2 regions of the Acidovorax sp. GW821-FHT09B03 genome follow, and region 2 is predicted to be linked to the other one. Evidence: predicted binding sites of a transcription regulator. Region 2 holds the regulator's gene; the other holds the start of a gene.
What was found. Region 2 encodes sigma-54, which starts transcription at its own class of promoters, with help from an activator protein. Its sites were predicted from a motif close to TGGCANGNAANCTGCTTT; they were not measured.
Positions count from the first base shown of each region.

Region 1: AC07PA_RS29600 (ANTAR domain-containing response regulator) is a predicted target of sigma-54. The motif match lies at 2,640-2,657, and genes of this name have one in related genera.

Region 1 covers NZ_JBWKPP010000025.1:62,178-67,079, forward strand. The annotation lists gene AC07PA_RS29585 (fibronectin type III domain-containing protein) at 1-573, opposite strand, end outside; gene cysC (adenylyl-sulfate kinase) at 702-1,238, opposite strand; gene AC07PA_RS29595 (branched-chain amino acid ABC transporter substrate-binding protein) at 1,300-2,460, opposite strand; gene AC07PA_RS29600 (ANTAR domain-containing response regulator) at 2,667-3,293, shown strand; gene AC07PA_RS29605 (CmpA/NrtA family ABC transporter substrate-binding protein) at 3,732-4,902, shown strand, end outside.
Region 2 covers NZ_JBWKPP010000008.1:242,656-247,557, reverse strand. The annotation lists gene AC07PA_RS16990 (thiol:disulfide interchange protein DsbA/DsbL) at 1-312, shown strand, start outside; gene lptA (lipopolysaccharide transport periplasmic protein LptA) at 423-1,073, shown strand; gene lptB (LPS export ABC transporter ATP-binding protein) at 1,070-1,852, shown strand; gene AC07PA_RS16975 (RNA polymerase factor sigma-54) at 1,916-3,517, shown strand; gene AC07PA_RS16970 (VOC family protein) at 3,518-3,904, opposite strand; gene AC07PA_RS16965 (hypothetical protein) at 3,907-4,455, opposite strand; gene AC07PA_RS16960 (thioesterase family protein) at 4,882-4,902, shown strand, end outside.

The DNA of each region.
Region 1 (4,902 bases), on a different contig from region 2:
GCCTGGGCGTGTTCCGCCGGGCCCTGTGCCCTGGGGTGTGGCCGGGCAGGCGGCCACCACCGCTTCGTTGCCCGCGATAGCCCCCACGGCGCCGAAGCGCTGGCGTGCCAGCAGGTCCTCGAAACTGCCGGGGCCGCTCTTGCCAAAGCCGGCAAAGAGCTGCAGACCCGCGAGCCCCGCGGCGCTGCGCACGGCCGGCTCGGCGATGCTCTGGTGCAGGGCGTTGCCGGGGGCCGTGGCGGATTTCTGCGGATGCGCCACATTGCGCAGTGCCGGCGCCGGCCAGGTGCCGGGCTGGTGGGCGGCCCACCCCCCGGCAGCATTGCGATAGAACCAGTGCCCGGCATAGGCTGCGACCAGGTACACGTCGTAGCCCGCGTCCACACTGTCCTGGGCGAGGTCCAGGTCGAAGCGCAACTGCAGGCCCTCGCTCTGGTGAAAGCAAGTGCTCGCATTGCCCACGGGTGCAGCGCTGGCGAGGAGGCTGAATGCGCTGGCCAGGGCTCCCAGGGCCAGGCGGCCCCGCCAGGCGGCAGGTACCCCGCGCGTGCGGGCGCTGGTGCGGTGTTTCACGGCGTTTTTCATGGCGGCGCTGGTGTGCGTGGGCGCAAGGCACGGTGCCCGGGGGTTGGCGGGTATCGGAAAGCGCCCGACGATACGGGAAAGAACGGCGCGCCGCAACGCCGCGCCCAGGCGCAGGCTCAGCGGCGCTGCGTGCGCGCCGCCAGCAGCTGCTGCACCATGGCGGCCACCGTGGTGGTCTGGGTGTCGTACCGCGACTCGGGGGCACGGGGCACCTCGTAGGCGCCGTCCCAGCCGGTCAGGCCGGTGATCAACCCGGCCCGGGCGCGCGCATACAGGCCCTTGGGGTCGCGGCGGGCACATTCCTCCACGGGCGTGCTCAGGTGGATCTCATGGAACTCGCCGGGGGCGAACAGGGCGCGCACCCGCTGGCGGTCGGCCTCGAAAGGGGAGACAAAGGCGCACACCACGGTCAGGCCGTTGTGGGCCATCAAGCGCGCCACTTCGCCGGCGCGCCGGATGTTCTCGGCCCGATCGGCGGCCGACAGCCCCAGGTCGGAGCACAGGCCCTTGCGCAGCTCGTCGCCATCGAGCACGCCTGCCCGGCCACCAGCCTGGTTGATGGCACTGGCTAACGCGGTGGCCAGGGTGGTCTTGCCGGCGGCGGGCAGGCCGGTGATCCAATAGACGATGGGGTTCAGACGGGGTTCCAGCATGGGCGGCACAGGGGAAGTGCACCGACTGTAAACCAGCCAGCGGCCTGCCGGCCTGGCGTTCTTACCAGCGGTCCGAGCGCATGCGCAGCTCCCACCCGCCGCCGCGCAGCTCGTACACGCCCACGGCGCCATAGCGCTGCTCGCCCTTGTCGTCCCAGGTCATGGTGCCGATCACCGGCGCATAGCCGTTGATGCTGTGCATGGCCTTGGTGATGGCCTTGGGGTCGGCGGACTTGGCCTTCTGGATCGCAGCGGACAGCACATAGGTGCTGTCGTAGCTGTAGTGGCCGCCATAGGCCGGGGCCTTCTTGAACTCGGCCACGTACTTCTCGAGGAAGGGCTTGCCGGTGGTGAACTCCTTGGCCTCCAGCACGGGCGAGGTGGCATAGATGCCTTCCACGATGCCGACGCCCTTGGCCATGTCGGTGGTCTTGATGGTGTCACCGCCCAGCAGGCGCACCTTGGTGTGATCGACCTTCTTGAGGGCCTCCAGCAGGGCAATGGCCTGGAAGTCGTTGAGCGTGGAGACGATCACCTCGACCCGGGCGGCCTTGAGCTCGCCGGCCAGCGCATCGAAGGCCGTGGTCTTGTCGTCGAAGGACTTGCGCACCACGACTTCCTTCTTCTCGGCCTTGAGCTGCTCGGCCGCACCGTCGGCCAGGCCCTTGCCGTAAGGGGTGCCGTCGTCGAGCGCAGCATAGCGGCTGGCGCCCAGCTGGGTGGCAGCGAACGAGCCGATGGCGCGCGCCTGCAGGGTGTCGTTGGCCACCATGCGGAAGGTGGTGGGAAAGCCCAGCTGCGTGAACTTGGGGTTGGTGGAGATGGCGATCTGCGGGATGTCCTTGGCCGCGTAGATGGGGGCGGTCTCGATGCTCACGCCCGAGTTCAGGTGGCCGATGACCGCCACCACGCCGGCATCCACCAGTTGCTGGGCCACGGTCTTGCCGGTGGCGGCGTCAGCCCGATCGTCCACGGGCACGACCTCCAGCTTCACGCGCTTGCCGTCCACGGTGTAGCCGCCCTTGTTGAGCTCGGCCACGGCCAGGTTCACGCCGTTGAGCAGGTCCTGCCCCAAGGCGGCCAGGGGGCCGCTCAGGGGCTGGGCGACCCCGATTTTGATGGTGTCGGGCACTTTGCCGCAACCCGCCAACAAGGCGGTGGCGGCCACAGCGGTCAAGGCCAGGCTGGCCGAAAATCGGCGCCGGTCGATGGGCAGGTTCATGCAGGAAGCTCCATATCAGTATGTCAATGTGACCGGATGTATATGCGACGCCGCAAAGAGGCGCTATCGGGTATGCCCTCCCAATACTCACTCTATTAGCAAGTTTCAGGCCCTCGCCGCCATGGACCCGCCAAAACCAGGGTAGACCCCTGCCTGCACCAGCCCGGCGCACCAATTTATGGCGCAAATCTTGCTATGCTGACAGTATGAACGAGGCCTTGCGCATAGTGGTGGTCGCCCCCGATCTGGCGGTCACCGACCCCAACGACGAGCACGCCCTGCTGCAGGCAGAGCGCTCGCGGGCGCTGCGCATCGGCCTGCTGGAAAACAACTTCAACCTGGTGGCCACGCTGCCGTCGGACGTGTACCTGAGCGAGCGCCTGGCCCAGCTGCAGCCCGACCTCATCATCGTGGACGCCGAAAGCGAGGCACGCGATGCGCTGGAGCATGTGGTCATGGCCACGCGCGACGAGCGCCGCCCCATCGTCATGTTCACCAATGACGAGGACACCTCGCACGTGAAGGCGGCCGTGGCGGCCGGTGTGTCGGCTTACATCGTGGCCGGCCTGTCGCCCCAGCGCATCCGGCCCATCCTGGACGTGGCGATGGCGCGCTTCCAGCACGAGCAGGCGCTGCGCGCCGAGCTGGCCGACGCCAAGACCGAGCTCAAGGACCGCAAGACCATCGACCGCGCCAAGGGCCTGCTGATGGAGCGCCAGGGCCTTACCGAGCAGGCCGCATACGAGAAGCTGCGCAAGACGGCCATGGACAAGGGCCTCAAGCTGGTCGACGTTGCCCAGCGCATGCTCGACGTGGCCGATCTCCTGAGCTGACAGACCCCGGCGGCGCACGCCGCAGGGCCAGCATGCAGCGCCGCCAGCACACGCGGCGCACCACTCCCGCCCCCCGCCCTGCCCACCACGGCCCGCGATGGTGCAGCGCACAACACCTGTGCAGTCGAACACGGTGCAAGGCCGGCGCCTTGTCGTGGTGCATGTGGCCAGTCTCCTTTTGTCGATTGAATGTGTCGCTATCAAAAAAAGAGCTGACAGGCTGTCGAACAGGTTGGCACAGGGTTTGCATTACCTGGACAAGACCAACGGAGGTCTTCGATGAGCGGTATCCATCCAATGGCGGGCGGGTACCCCTCGCCACCGGACAGAGGCGTCCCCACCCGCGCTTGGCGCTGCGTGACTTTCTTTTGGAAGTTGCAGCAGCCCATGCGCCGAGGGGGACGCCTTTTTTGTTTTTCAAGCCACCAGGGAAGCACCATGACCGATCTGCTCAAAACCAGTCTCAACCGCCGCACCGTGCTGCAGGCCGCCACCGTGGGTGCCGTGGGCGTGAGCCCCGCCCTGCGCGCCCTTGTCCACGCACAGGGCTCGGACGCCCCCGAGAAGAAGGAAGTGAAGATCGGCTTCATCCCGCTGACCGATTGCGCCAGCGTGGTGATGGCCTCGGTGCTGGGCATCGACAAGAAGTACGGCGTGACCATCATCCCCACCAAGGAGGCGAGTTGGGCCGGCGTGCGCGACAAGCTGGTCAACGGCGAGCTGGACTTCGCCCACGTGCTCTACGGCCTCGTCTACGGCGTGCATCTGGGCATCGCCGGCCCCAAGAAGGACATGGCCGTGCTGATGAACCTGAACCACAACGGCCAGGCCATCACGCTGTCCAAGAAGCTGGCCGACAAGGGCGCCGTCAACGGCGCCGGCCTGGCCAAGCTCATGGCCAGCGAGAAGCGCGAGTACACATTCGCCCAGACCTTCCCCACCGGCACGCATGCCATGTGGCTGTACTACTGGCTGGCCGCGCATGGCATCGACCCGATGAAGGATGCCAAGGTCATCACCGTGCCGCCACCGCAGATGGTGGCCAACATGCGCGTGGGCAACATGGACGGCTTCTGCGTGGGCGAGCCCTGGAACCACCGCGCCATCATGGACGGCATCGGGGTGACCGCCACCACCACACAGGACATCTGGAAGGACCACCCCGAGAAGGTGCTGGGCACGACCTCGGAGTTCGTGCAGAAGTACCCCAACACGGCCCGCGCCGTGACGGCCGCCATCCTGGAAGCCGGTCGCTGGATCGACGAGAGCCTGGGCAACAAGAACAAGATGGCCGAGACCATCGCCGGCAAGGCCTACGTGAACACCGGCGTGGACGCCATCAACCAGCGCATCCTGGGCCGCTACCAGGACGGCATGGGCAAGACCTGGGACGACCCCAACCACATGAAGTTCTACAACGACGGTGCGGTGAACTTCCCCTACCTGTCGGACGGCATGTGGTTCCTGACCCAGCACAAACGCTGGGGCCTGCTCAAGGACCACCCCGACTACGCCGGCGTGGCCAAGGCCATCAACCGCACCGATGTCTACAAGCAGGCGGCCACCGCCTCCAAGACCCCGCTGCCCAAGAGCGAGATGCGCACGCACA
Region 2 (4,902 bases):
GTCGCCGACCTGCATGCCAAGGTCTTCCGCGCCATCCATGTCGAGAAGGCCAAGCTCGCCAAGGACGATGAAATCATGGCCTGGATCGCCACGCAGGGCGTGGACGTGGCCAAGTTCAAGGAAATCTACAACTCGTTCACCGTCTCCAACCAGGTGCGCCGTGCGTCGCAGCTGCAGGATGCGTATGGCGTGGAAGGCGTGCCCTCGATGGGCGTGGCCGGCCGTTTCTACACCGATGGCACCATGGCGGGCAGCATGCCGGTCGTGCTGCAGGTGGTGGAGCAACTGGTGGGCGTGGCCCGCAAAGGCTGACCGTTTCTGGACAGGACGCGGTCCTGCAGATGCCAAAAGCCCGCGGATGCGGGCTTTTTTCATGGCGTGTCGCCGCGGGTGGCTACAATGATCTGCAAGATTCGTGCCCTATGAACTACCGCATCCTCCCGATCCTCCTCCTCTCGGCCCTGGCCGTTGTCCAGACTGCGGCCCATGCCGAAAAGGCCGACCGCAACAAGCCCATGAACATCGAGGCCGATGCACTGCGCCACGATGAACTCAAGCAGACCAGCGTGTTCACCGGCCGGGTGGTCATGACCAAGGGCACCATCGTGCTGCGTGGCGCGCGTCTGGACGTGCGCCAGGACGCCGATGGCTACCAGTTCGGCGTGGTCACGGCCGAGCCGGGCAAGCGCGCCTTCTTCCGCCAGAAGCGCGACACCCTCGCCGGGGCACCCGATGAGTTCATCGAAGGCGAGAGCGAGGTCATCGAGTACGACGGCCGCGCCGACAACGTGAAGTTCATCACCCGCGCCGAGCTGCGGCGCTTCCGTGAATCCACACTGACCGACGAGATCACCGGGCAGGTCATCGTCTACAACAACCTGACCGACGTGTTCACCGTGGATGCCAAGCCGCGCGGCAGCACCAACGCCGCAGGCGATGCCCCGGCACCCGGCGGCCGCGTGCGTGCCATCCTGTCGCCCAAGGAAACCCCGGCCAGCGCCGCTGCCCCTGCCGCCCCGGCACCGGGCACGACCCTGCGCCCCAGCAACAGCCTGAGCGGCGGCGCCAAGTGAGCGGGCCCGACGTGAGCGCCGTCGCCGGCTCACCGGCGGAAAGCCGGCTGGAGGTGCACCACCTCGAAAAGTCCTACGGCAGCCGCAAGGTCGTCAAGGATGTGTCGCTGGTCGTGCAAAAGGGCGAGGTCGTGGGGCTCCTGGGCCCCAATGGCGCGGGCAAGACCACCTCGTTCTACATGATCGTGGGCCTGGTGCGCAGCGATGCCGGTGACATCCGCATCGATGGCCACTCGGTGGCCCACATGCCCATCCACCGGCGCTCGCGCCTGGGCCTGTCCTACCTGCCGCAGGAAGCCTCGATCTTCCGCAAGCTCACGGTCGAAGAAAACGTGCGTGCCGTGCTCGAACTGCAGCGTGGCGAGGATGGCCAGCCGCTGCCGCGCGCGGCCATCGAGGAGCGCCTCACGGCCCTGCTCACGGAGTTGCGCGTGGAGCATCTGCGCGCCTCGCCTGCGTTGGCCCTGTCCGGCGGTGAGCGCCGCCGCGTGGAGATCGCCCGCGCGCTGGCCACGCAACCACGCTTCATCCTGCTGGACGAGCCGTTTGCCGGCATCGACCCCATTGCGGTGATCGAGATCCAGCGCATCATCGGCTTTCTCAAGGCGCGCGGTATCGGCGTGCTCATCACCGACCACAACGTGCGCGAGACGCTGGGCATCTGCGACCACGCCTTCATCATCAGCGACGGCCACGTGCTGGCCCAGGGAACCCCGTCCGAAATCGTCGACAACGCCGAAGTGCGCCGGGTGTACCTGGGTGAACACTTCCGCATGTAGCAGACCGATGGACCGCACGTTCGCCATGCACCTGCCTTCGCGGCAGCCCACCGGGGCTGTGCGATGAAGCCCGGCCTGTCACTGCGCGTATCGCAGCACCTGGCGCTCACGCCCCAGCTGCAGCAGTCCATCCGCTTGCTGCAGCTGTCCACGCTGGAGCTGGGCCAGGAGGTCGAGCAGATGCTCGACGAAAACCCCTTTCTCGAGCGCAATGCCGACGAGGCGCCGCGCGAAGAATTCGGCGTGGACACGGCCGATGCGCCCGTGCAGCCGGACGACTACAGCGCTGACGACGCGGTCTATTCCAACGCACCGGGTTCCAGCACGCCGAGCGAGTCGGTTCCCGATGCACCCCAGAGTGACGCGGAACTGGGCAGCAGCGCCAGCGACGAGCCTGACTGGAGCGGCGATGGCACCGTGGACGTGTCCCCCAACGATGCCGAGTGGGGTGGCGATGCGCCGGCCCGCAACCGCAACGATGCCGAGGGCGACGAGGCCGACGCCACCGAGCTGGCCCGCACCCATGAATCGCTGACCGCCTTCCTGCACCGCCAGGCGCTGTCGCTGCGCCTGTCCGAGGTGGACCGCGCGGCGCTGCGCTTCCTGATCGAATCGCTCAACGACGATGGCTACCTCGAGGAGCCGCTGGAAGAGCTGGCCATCGCCCTGGCCGGCCCGGACGACCTGGAGCAGATCGAGGAGCTGGTGCACCGCTTCACCGTGGCGCTGCGCCTGCTGCAGAGCCTGGAGCCCGTGGGCGTGGGTGCACGTGGCCTTGGTGAATGCCTCACGCTGCAGCTCACGGCCCTGGCGGCCGACGAAGACAGCGATGCCGACCCCGACACCGTGCAGACCGCGCTGCGCGTGTGCCAGCAGCCGCTGGAGATGCTGGCACGCCGCGACATCCGCCGCCTCACGCAGCTGTGCGGCGACGGCGAGGAGCGCACGCGCGCCGCCATGGCCCTGATCGCGCGGCTGGAGCCGCGTCCGGGGCGCAAGTTCGTCGATGTGGAGCGCAACATCATCGTGCCCGACGTCATCGTGCGCAAGGCCGGGCGCGCCAATGGCCGCGACGGGCAGCACAACTTCATCGTGGCCCTGAACCCCGACGTGATGCCGCGCTTGCGCGTGCACGACATCTATGCCGGCGCCCTGCGTGGCCACAAGGGCGGCGAGGGCCACCAGGCCATGCAGCAGCGGCTGCAGGAGGCGCGCTGGTTCATCAAGAACATCCAGCAGCGCTTCGACACCATCCTGCGCGTCTCGCGCGCCATCGTCGAGCGGCAAAAGAGCTTCTTCACCCATGGCGAGCTGGCCATGCGCCCGCTGGTGCTGCGCGACATCGCCGACGAGCTGGGCCTGCACGAGTCCACCATCAGCCGCGTGACCACGGCCAAGTACATGGCCACGCCCATCGGCACCTACGAGCTCAAGTATTTCTTCGGTTCGGGCCTGGGCACCGAGACCGGCGGCAATGCATCGAGCACGGCCGTGCGTGCCCTCATCAAGCAGTTCGTCGCGGCCGAAAGCCCGGCCAAGCCGCTGTCGGACAGCCAGATCGCCGAGATGCTCAAGGAGCAGGGCATCGAGTGCGCGCGCCGCACCGTGGCCAAGTACCGCGAGGCGCTCAAGATCGCGCCGGCCAACCTGCGCAAGGCGCTCTGATCAGGGCAGGCTGCGGAAGGCCCGGCTGGAGATGCTGACGGCATTGCCGTCCGGGTCCTTGGCGTTGGCGAACGCATAGCCGTTGGCCTGGTGCGTGGGGCCGAAGGCCAGGTCCTGCGCCAGCGCATGGGCCTTGAAGGCTTCCACGTCGGGCACATGAAAGCACAGCTTCACCCCCGCTTGGCCCAGCTTCACGCTCTTGGCCGCCTGGTGTATGAGGATGCTGGCGCCGCCCTGGGGGGCATTCAGTTCGATCAATCCTTCCACCACCTCGCCCGTGGTTTCCAGGCCGAAATGCGTGCGGTAGAAGGCCGCAGTGCGCTGCATGTCGCGTGCGTAGAGCATCACGGTGCCGAGGATGGGCGGCACGGAAGAAGAGGCCGCCACCATCAGGGCGCTTTCGTGGCCGGTGCGCGACGCAGCGAGCGCAGCAGCTCCAGCGCCTGGGCCGTAGGCTCCTGCGGAGCGCCGTTGACAAGCACCGTGAAGGTCACGCGCAGCTCGTTCATGCCCAGCACGCCCTGGGTCAGGTGCTTGTAGCCGTCCGGCTCGGGGGCGCGGTCGGTGGCCGAGAAGTAGTAGCCCACCTTGCCCGCGGCACCCAGGTCCTTGAGGGGCAGGTCGCTCTCGACGGCCTTGGGCCGGGCCCGGGTGGCACCGGCCTGGACCAGCCCCCGCAACTCGTCGGCGGTGGGGGGCCTGGGCGCGCTGCCCACAGGCCAGATGGGCGTGATGAGCATCTGCAAGGCCTTGGCATCAGGGCCGCTGATGGCCACCGAGGGCGGCAACTCCCCGTGCGGGCGGCGGACCTGGACGCGCCATTGCGCGGGCAGGTCGATCACCAGATCGTCGCGGCCGGGCAGGGCAACGCGCAGTTCTTCGGCGAGAACCGGCAGGCACAGGAAAAAGGCAATCGAAGCGAGGGCAGTGCGGAGCATGAAGTGGAAGAGGGGGGGTTATGGGCGTTTGGCAAAGACGGCGTCGTAGGACGGGGCGCTGAAGCCGTTCACCCGCTGGCCATTGTGAGCAGCACCGGCACGCCGCGCGCACCCAGTTGCGCAAAGGCGGCCTTGCCGGTCCACGGATTCGTAGAGCGTCTGGGCATGCGCCGTGCCCATGAGCGCAGCCGCAATCAGGGCGAGGGTCAGGCTGCAGCGCAGGGTGTGCATGGGGCTCCGGGTAAAATCGGCTATTCCAGGAGCATAAGAGACTTCTGCCGCTCCGAGGCCCGCCGGGGCAAGGCCTCACCCGTATGGGCCATTCCTGCCGTCCGGCCTGCAGCATCCTGGATGCCCTTTGCGGGCTTCCTTGGGGCGCCTTGCCTCCGGTTCGCTGTCTTTTCTCGACCCTCTGTTTCCCTGCCCATGGCCCGCATTGTTTTCGAC